One region of the Peribacillus sp. NPDC097895 genome, then DNA from elsewhere that is predicted to be linked to it. Evidence: riboswitches for the same ligand, from Rfam matches in the RefSeq annotation. Region 1 holds a riboswitch; each other region holds the start of a gene.

Region 1 (3,271 bases):
TGGCATTCAGAGGTGTTGCGGCTATTTTTCCTGAAATAGCCACTAAAGCGTTGAATACACCTATTATAAATGAACTAACAGGTCGTTAGTTAGGTCCGGGGCTGCCATTTGGTGGCCTTTTTGCTTTTTGAACGAACGGGGCAGGTTAGTTGCATAAGGAATGCTAAAATAAGACCCAACGAGGACTTATTTTAAGGAGGAAAACATGAGCATGGATCATGAGTTTTATCTTATTTCTAAGACAACTGATATAAAAGATTTTTGGATGCATAGAGAAAAAAAACAAAAGTGTCATTGACAGTGTTGTAATAATTGATGATTTGATTCAATACATTATGGACTTATCAGAATGGATTCAACTAAAAACCCATCATTCCGAGGAACTCCAATTGGCAGAGGTATTAACAATCATGGAGTAACCCTTTTTGATAAGCAGTTTTCTAAAACTTTAATAAGTATTTTTTCGTCATGGAAGAGTCTAATTAAAAATGCACCAGATAAAATTGAACTCACTGGTGAATTCGTTTATGGCGAAGCTGAAATCAGGAAGGGACAATAAAAAACTAGTCTTCAATCAAGATGTTTGCAAGAGTATTATAATGTCAGAAGCTTTAGCTAAAACAACTAAACAAGAGACCTATTTCAATAATTTAGTGGAAGGGTATGAAGGACAACAAAGAAATCGATGAGTTAAAGGAAATCGCGGTGACTTAAAGGTCAGGATCTATAATTAATGCTGGTTCAGTTGACTCAATAATAACGTTGAGTTTATAACCACTAGCTATTTCTACTAGTTTAGCCCTTGAGTCGTGCAACGATTTAAAAGCAGTGCACTTCTTTCGAAGTTGCACTGCTTTTAAAAACATATCCCGTTTATTATGGTCTTTAATTAGAAAGTCGGTATTATACCTCGCTTTAATTTTTTAACAACACAGATTCTACGTTACTAGGTTGTAGAGCTATTTGTAGAGCTGTTTTTTCTTCGTTGTTTAAAGGGAGCAATGGTAAGCGGACACCTCCAACATTTAACCCTCGCATATTTAATGCTGATTTTACCGGTGATGGGTTTGGTGCAGCAAATAATGCTTTCATCATTGGAAGAAGGTTACGATGTATGGAAGCAGCACCACGGACATCACCATTTTTAAAGCTATTAATCATTTCTTGCATTTCATTACCAATTATGTGTGAAGAAACCGAAACAATGCCTGTTCCACCGATGGCTAAAACCGGTAAGGTTAACCCATCATCGCCGCTGTACAAGGTAAAATCACTCGTTGTTTCGCTAATGATTTGTGCCATGGCATCTAAGTCACCACTTGCTTCTTTTATTGCCACAATGTTGTTAATTTTTGAGAGACGAACAATCGTCTCTACTGACATGTTTACAACACTTCGTCCTGGGATATTATAAAGCATTACTGGTAATGATGTTGATTGGGCAATAGCATTAAAGTGCTGAAATAATCCTTCTTGAGACGGCTTGTTATAGTATGGGGTAACGAGCATAATTCCGTCGACTCCTGCTGCCTCAGCTTGCCTTGTTAAGCTGATAGAAGCTTTCGTGTTATTTGAGCCAGTTCCAGCTATGACTGGAACTCTTCCATCAACAACTTCTACAACAACTTTGAATAAATCTATTTTCTCTTCTGTTGTTAATGTAGGAGACTCTCCAGTCGTACCAGCTATAACTAATCCATCAGAACCATTAGCAATTAAATAATTTACTAGAGTTCTCGTAGCATAAAAATCAACCTCATCATTATGATTAAACGGGGTAACCATTGCAGTTAACACTTGGCCAAAATTCATAACTTCACACCCTTTTGTATATTTTTTTGGAAAATTGAGAGGTGATTAGGGCCATTAAGGAGTAAACGCAAAAAAGCAACAACGAGGATTCGCTGCTGCAGTAGAAACAATATTTATCAAAAAAATCGTTTCGGTGCGTAAGATAGCCCTCCATATAGTTTCCTATATGACAGTCCTGTATTTATTCAATAGCAGAACCAGCTTCAAGAACATGAGATTCTTTCCGCTTCGGCAAATTCCCCTTTCCACAATAGTCATAGGATCTCATTCTCCTCAAACTGTGTACTAATGGTCTTTGCTCCTCTATCCTCACTTCAAAAAGTATGAAGTAAGAAAATATTTAATTGTCTGTAATATAACAGAGAATCCTTTCTGTTGCAAGGGGAATTTAGATTTTTTTTTAAGAATACATGGATAATCGATGGCAATGGCTACGGTTTTGGGCTGGATTCATCTTTTTTAGTATTAAATAAACTCAACATTAATAGCTTTATAAAAACTGTATGAAAAGTTTCATCCTTTTATAGTCAGTTTTGACAATTGATATATCTTATAGAAGGAATTAGTATTTATCTTATGAATACCTAGAATTATGATCAAGGAGGGGAGGACAACATGACTAATACAAAACTAATAAAGGAAAGAAAAGATATGAAAATCGGTGACGTTTGGGAAGCAAGAAAACGAATCGCTTCAATTGTAAGTAGAACACCATTGATTCAATCTACGATACTATTGAAAAAATTGGACGTCCTGGTTTTTTAAAGCTTGAAAATGTTCATGAGGTTGGAGCATTTAAAGTAAGGGGAGCCGCCAATAAGATACTCAGCTTGAGTGAGGAAGAAAAAAACGTGGGGTTGCAACGTTTTCAAATGGAAACCATGGTATGGCTGTAGCATATGTAGCAAAAAAACTAGGGATTGATGCTGTTGTTTGCATTTCAAATCGAATACCAAAAGCAAAAGTAGATTCATTAAAAAGCCTGGGAGCTCAAATTGAGATAGTTGGTGATAGCCAAGATGCCGCAGGAGAGCATTGCTATGAACTGGAAAGAGGGAAAGGATTAACGGTGATTCAGCCATTTGATGATCTTCACGTCATAGCTGGACAAGGAACAATTGGCTTGGAATTGTTAGAGGATCTTCCTAATCTAACAGATGTATTTGTTACCCTTTCTGAAAATCCTTAGATCCAGTCCTTTTATTTAAGATGCAATACCGTATCAATTTCCCAGTTTTACAGATTTAAATACTAATATATTCATTCTTTCAATTTTATTTAGTATCCTATTCATAAGGAGAGATTAATAAAAAAGAACCGTCGATTTTAATAATCGATAGCGAAAAAATGAGTAAAAAAGGGGAGATTCGATGATTACATACCAGCCTAACATTCTTGTATTTAGTCCTGAGCAGGCAGAAGCGTATGCTGAATGTATCCGGGATCATGGATTTACATC
Region 2 (3,271 bases), 640 kb from region 1:
AGGAACAGGAATATAAAAAAATGGTGGAGGATATCAATCGGTTCTTGAACGGCGGACATACTGAGATAAAAAAAGAACTGACAGAAAAAATGCTGGAGGCATCCGAAGAGCTCGATTTCGAGAGGGCCAAAGAGTTCCGTGACAAAATTGCCCACATAGATATCACGATGGAGAAGCAGAAAATGATGACGACCGATTTCATCGATCGTGATGTATTTGGCTTTGCCTATGATAAAGGCTGGATGTGCGTTCAAGTATTTTTTGTGCGACAGGGTAAATTGATAGAAAGGGATGTTTCACTTTTTCCTGTCTATGATGAACCGGAACAGGAACTTCTTACATTCCTGGGTCAGTTTTACGAGATTACCAACCACTTTAAACCAAAGGAAATTTTGCTGCCTGAATCAGTGGATGCCGAAATGGCCGAAGGGCTGCTTGGTGTGAAAACGATTCACCCAAAACGGGGAGCGAAAAAAGATATGCTTAAACTGGCGAATAAAAACGCCTCCATCGCCCTTCAGGAAAAATTTTCTTTGATTGAACGAGATGAAGAACGAACGATCAAAGCCGTGGAAAACCTCGGGGTCCAATTGGGCATCTATACCCCGCATCGAATTGAGGCTTTCGATAACTCCAATATCCAGGGGAGTGACCCTGTTTCCGCTTTAGTCGTGTTCATTGATGGGAAACCGGAAAAAAGGGAGTACCGCAAATATAAGATCAAAACGGTCCAGGGACCTGATGATTATGAATCGATGCGTGAAGTGGTCCGAAGAAGATATTCACGAGTATTGAAAGAAGGGCTGCCTCTTCCGGATCTAATCATCATTGATGGCGGAAAGGGACATGTGGAAGCGGTCCGGGATATTTTGGAAAATGAATTGGGCCTTGATATTCCACTTTCAGGTCTGATTAAAGATGAAAAACACAGAACATCGCAATTGATGATTGGAAACCCGCTTGAACTTGTTCCGCTTGATTCACGGAGTCAGGAATTTTACTTATTGCAAAGAATTCAGGATGAAGTGCATCGGTTTGCAATTACGTTTCATCGCCAGCTACGCGGGAAAAATGCGGTTCACTCACAGCTTGATGATATTCCGGGAGTCGGGGAAAAGCGGAGAAAGCAATTATTAAAGCATTTTGGGTCATTGAAGAAAATCAAAGAGGCATCGACCGAGGAAATTATGGAAGCGGGTATGCCAAAAGGGGTGGCCGAGGGAATCGTTAGAAAATTGCAAGAATAATCTTGCTAGCGATAAATCTCTATGCTATGATTAGAAGGAATTTTTAATTAGACAACTTAAAAGTGCTGATAGAGGTGCGGAATTCAAGAGTAAAAACCTGGAGAAGTATGAGCTTCCATGAAAGGTTTTGAAAGGGGATGACGCCGAAGGAAGACAAGACTCATACCTTGTTTTTCTGGTCTGACATTTAATAAATGGCGGATTGTCAGGGGTTATACCCTGGAGAGCTATCTCACTGTGTTTACAGTATTTGATATGTGATCACAGCAATGAGATATTTCTCATTGCTTTTTTTATTGCCTAAAAAGATAGAGAGGGTGCATGAGGATGGCATTAATCGTTCAAAAATTCGGCGGAACATCCGTCGGTAGCGTAGAAAAAATCAAAAATGTTGCCAAACGGGTAATCGAAGAAACGGAGAATGGAAATGAGGTAGTCGTCGTTGTTTCAGCAATGGGGAAAACCACGGATCAATTGGTTTCCATGGCCCGGGATATTTCTGGAACCCCGAGCAAGAGGGAAATGGATATGCTATTGACTACGGGGGAACAGGTAACGATTTCCCTGTTAACGATGGCATTGATTGAAGAAGGACATGAAGCCATTTCGTATACTGGCTGGCAAGCTGGCATGCAAACGGAATCCGTTCATGGGAATGCCCGGATTTTAAACATCGATGCTTCAAGGATCCAAGCTCAGCTTTTGGATAGGAAAATAGTGGTCGTAGCCGGTTTCCAGGGGAACGATGCAAATGGGGAAATCACTACCTTAGGGCGAGGCGGTTCTGATACGACGGCGGTTGCCATCGCTGCAGCGCTGAATGCGGATAGATGCGATATTTATACGGATGTAACGGGTGTTTTCACAACGGATCCACGCTACATAAAAGGCGCGCGAAAACTCCAATCCATTTCTTACGATGAAATGCTGGAACTTGCCAATCTGGGGGCAGGCGTCCTTCATCCAAGGGCTGTCGAATATGCAAAAAACTATCAAATTCCGCTTGAAGTCCGTTCGAGCATGGAGAAAGAATCAGGAACGATCATTGAGGAGGAAGCAACTATGGAAGAAAACTTAATCGTACGCGGCATTGCTTTTGAAGACAGTATTACAAGAGTCACAGTATTTGGTTTGCCCCAATCACTTGGTGTTTTATCAACGATTTTCACGACACTTGCGAAAAACAGGATTAATGTGGACATCATCATTCAAAGCATGACCGCCGAGGATACGACCAATCTATCATTCTCCATTAAAAGTGAAGATACGGAAGCGGCCTTGATCGTGCTGGAAAATAATAAAGAAAAATTGGCATTCAATCGTATTGAAACGGAAGGCGGTTTGGCCAAGGTGTCCATCGTCGGATCCGGTATGGTTTCCAATCCAGGAGTGGCCGCCGAGATGTTCGAAGTGATGGCCCATACTGGCATCCAAGTGAAAATGGTCAGCACATCGGAAATAAAAGTCTCGACTGTCGTCAACGAAAAGGAAATGGTGAAGGCTGTCGAATCGCTTCATGAAGCATTTAAACTTGGGCAGCATGCAAATGTACTAGCTTAAATGAATGGAGCCCAATAAAAAAACAGACTTCCGGTTAAAAGGGTAAGTCTGTTTTATGGGCTCATTAGATTGGATCTCTGGGATCCCATTGAATGGTGAAGGTCACCTTTTTTGCGCGGCGTTTGACTTCTTCCGTTGATTCGCTGAGGAATTTTTTTTGCAGTGTAAACTGCTCGGCAAGGAAGCCGGCTTCAAGTTGGAAGTGACAGTCAGGATGTAAATCCAGGCGGCGGCTGATTATTTCACCAGTCAATGAGTATTCCATCTCGTTTTTCGTATACTTCATGATTTCGAGATTGCCCCATCCAGCGCTCTGGAAAAATTCAATGATTTCCTGATCGCCATTCAATGGGAATTTTCTTGCTAACTGTTTACCTGCCCAATAGAGGATTTGATTAGAGTCTTTTCCGAGAATATCGTTCAATAGAACTTCTCTGATTAATTCATATCCGAAAGCTGGAACT
Region 3 (3,271 bases), on a different contig from region 1:
ATTTCAAGACGGGCATCCCGCATTGTTTCAAGGGGGATATTTTCATAGTAGTATCAAGCTTGTACTGCTCCATCATTTTTCCGGCTTCAAAGATATTGCCAAGTACGCCAATCCCAATTCGATACCACAAAGTACAATCAGGCTGATTAAAGTTTGGACCATCATGATTTCCTCCTCCTCTAAGACTTAAACCAATCTTAAAGGATGAAACCCATACCAGAACAAGACCCTTTCTGTAAAAACCTTCAGTAGCCTTATTCTGCTCCCTTGCTCTGAAATGGGTTTCATACGATACAATATAAAAAAAGAAAAAACGGTGATCCCATGACAAATATTAAAGAAATCGCTCAATTTGCAGGTGTATCTGTCTCAACAGTGTCTCGCGTATTGAATAATCATCCATATGTAAGCCCTGATAAAAGAGAGAGCGTTTTACAAGCCATCGATCGCTTGAATTACTCAAGAAACATCAATGCCATTCATCTTTCAAAGGGAAAAACGAATCTTATCGGCATTATCATCCCTTTCACCAATCACCCCTATTACGGGGCAATCGTGCACGGAATTACTAAGCAGGCTAACGCAATAGGCTGCCATATAGTCATCTTTGAAACCCATTATGAAAGAGAGAAAGAAATTCAGGCGTTGAATATGCTGCAAATGAAGCAACTTGATGGCATTATCGTTTGTTCAAGAATTTCGGAAATGAAAGTCCTATTGGATTATCAAAGATACGGTCCGATTATTTTATGTGAAGATACAGCCCAGGCTGAGTTATCGTCGATCAGCATAGATCATTATGCAGCCTTTTCCTGTGCCCTTGAATACGTGATTGCTAAAGGATATAAGAAAATTGGTTACAGTCTCGGCCGTAAAAAGAGCAGGAACAGTTTTCTTCGAACAAAGGCCTTTAATGATATCATGAGAAATCATCAACTTATAAACAATAAAGAATGGCTGTTTGAAGGAAGCTATCACATCAAAGACGGTGAACAATTGTTTCAGGAGTGGAATTCGATGATGGATAAACCGGAAGCCCTCATCATCACTAATGATGACACGGCTGCAGGATTCATTCTTACTGCTAAGAAATCGGGAATAACAGTTCCAAACGATGTCGCCATCCTCGGCTTCAATAATGATAGCCTTAGTGAGCTGCTTGACATCACGACCATTTCCTTGCCGCTGGAATGGATCGGGAAAATGGCAGTGGATCTATTTGAGAATCCTGAAGTAATCAAACATGTGAAGCTGGACTACGCCCTTATAAAAAGAAAGACCGTTTAATGTTATTTTTGTATGTCGCAATTTGATTATTTCCTTTTTCCAATCCTTTTAGAACTAGGAAAAAATAACCACATAAAATAATGATTGCGATATCTATTAGAATATTTTATAATTTTGATATAGTAAAGTTTACTCAATTACTAGCAATCATTTAACGATTTCAAGAATATCTTGAGTAAGATCGTACGACGTCAACTATGCTGGCGCGACGATTTAAGAAAATTGAATACTTCCTCATTTACCGATGAGTTAGAGGCTGCAGCTTATAAAAGTAAAACGGACGAGATTCTGGAAAATTCAAGACTCCGTTTGAAAGGATAAGTTGCCGAAGTTTGGGTATATTCCATGTATATCCTTGCTGGCGGTGTTACCGAACAGGAACATCACTGTCACGTTTTTTCTAAAAGCGTGGGGAGCTATCTTCGGAAGGATAAACGGGTTTATTATAAACAGCCGTCGATCTTTTTCGACTGCTGTTTTTTTATATTTCGTTCCCTTCCAATAAAAAGGAGTGTAACATCAATTGTCAAATTCACAAAAAGCATCAAGCCCTACTGAATTGAAAAGGAGCCTGAAAGCGCGGCACTTAATGATGATTTCATTAGGTGGAACGATTGGAACAGGTTTATTTTTAGCAAGTGGCGGTGCGATTCATTCGGCCGGACCTGGCGGTGCCTTGGTGGCATACGCGGTCATCGGTATCATGGTTTATTATTTAATGACAAGTCTCGCAGAAATGGCATCGTTCATGCCGGTAGCCGGTTCATTCCGTGTTTATGCTTCCAAATTCGTCGATCCATCTTTCGGCTTTGCGATTGGTTGGAACTACTGGTATAACTGGGCAATCACCATTGCCGCCGAATTGGCAGCCGTTGTCTTAATTATGAAGTTCTGGTTTCCTGATAGTCCTTCCTTTATCTGGAGTGGCATCGCGTTAATCATTATGTTTCTTATTAATTATATGTCCGTTAAAGGTTTTGGCGAGACCGAGTTCTGGTTTGCTATGATCAAAGTCGTGACAGTCGTCATTTTCTTGATCACTGGGGTTCTGATCATTCTTGGAATCATGGGTGGGAATGACCCAATTGGTTTTTCAAATTTCACTATGGGCGATGGCCCCTTTAACGGTGGTTTCTTCACGATCTTAGGCGTTTTCATGGCTGCCGGTTTCTCGTTCCAAGGAACGGAATTGCTTGGAGTGACGGCTGGTGAAAGCGAAGATCCAGAAAAAAATATCCCAAAAGCGATCAGATCCGTTTTCTGGCGTATCATTTTATTCTATATCCTTGCCATTTTTGTAATTGGTATGATCATTCCGTTTACTGATTCACGTTTATTGAGTCAAGATGTTGCCGTCAGTCCATTCACGCTCGTATTTGAACGTGCTGGCCTTGCATTTGCAGCATCCATCATGAACGCGATCATTTTATCATCCGTACTCTCTGCCGGTAACTCTGGCATGTACGCTTCAACTCGTATGCTCTGGGACTTGGCACGTGATGGGAAAGCGCCGAAATTCCTTGGAAAGTTAGATAAAAGAGGAGTACCCGTGAATGCACTTATCCTAACTTCTTTAGTTGGCTGCGTTGCATTCTTAGCTTCATTTTTCGGAGATGGTGTCGTTTATATTTGGTTATTGAATGCTTCAGGTATGGCTGGATTCGTAACATGGGTCGGGATAGCTCTTGCCCACTATCGGTTCCGCAAAGCCTACGCAGCTCAAGGCCTTGATTTGAATGCTTTACCATACAGGGCCAAAGGCTTCCCATTCGGGCCAATATTCGCACTTGTTCTATGTATTATCATTATCATTGGGCAAGGCTATCAGGCTTTCAGCAGCAACGGGATTGACTGGAATTCAATGTTCGTTTCCTACATTGGCTTGATTCTATTCTTCGTCCTATGGTTCGGTTATAAAATTAAGCACAAAACGAAAATCATTCCCCTTGAGGAATGTGATCTTAAATCAAAATAATACGTAAAA

The links. Region 1 has a riboswitch for lysine ahead of dapA (4-hydroxy-tetrahydrodipicolinate synthase). Riboswitches for the same ligand answer to the same signal wherever they lie in the genome.
Region 2: linked by a shared signal. The riboswitch ahead of ACQKMH_RS03120 (aspartate kinase) and the one ahead of dapA (4-hydroxy-tetrahydrodipicolinate synthase) in region 1 are both predicted to bind lysine.
Region 3: linked by a shared signal. The riboswitch ahead of ACQKMH_RS17175 (amino acid permease) and the one ahead of dapA (4-hydroxy-tetrahydrodipicolinate synthase) in region 1 are both predicted to bind lysine.

Annotation. Positions count from the first base shown of each region.
Region 1 covers NZ_JBNNSH010000001.1:1,308,922-1,312,192, forward strand. Annotated here, with positions in the region: gene ACQKMH_RS06290 (hypothetical protein) at 350-559, shown strand; gene dapA (4-hydroxy-tetrahydrodipicolinate synthase) at 916-1,812, opposite strand; lysine riboswitch at 1,948-2,126, opposite strand; partial or broken gene ACQKMH_RS06300 (threonine ammonia-lyase) at 2,428-2,989, shown strand; gene ACQKMH_RS06305 (D-2-hydroxyacid dehydrogenase) at 3,183-3,271, shown strand, end outside.
Region 2 covers NZ_JBNNSH010000001.1:666,335-669,605, forward strand. Annotated here, with positions in the region: gene uvrC (excinuclease ABC subunit UvrC) at 1-1,247, shown strand, start outside; lysine riboswitch at 1,309-1,485, shown strand; gene ACQKMH_RS03120 (aspartate kinase) at 1,575-2,807, shown strand; gene ACQKMH_RS03125 (YslB family protein) at 2,872-3,271, opposite strand, start outside.
Region 3 covers NZ_JBNNSH010000003.1:173,450-176,720, forward strand. Annotated here, with positions in the region: gene ACQKMH_RS17170 (LacI family DNA-binding transcriptional regulator) at 325-1,287, shown strand; lysine riboswitch at 1,530-1,714, shown strand; gene ACQKMH_RS17175 (amino acid permease) at 1,811-3,262, shown strand.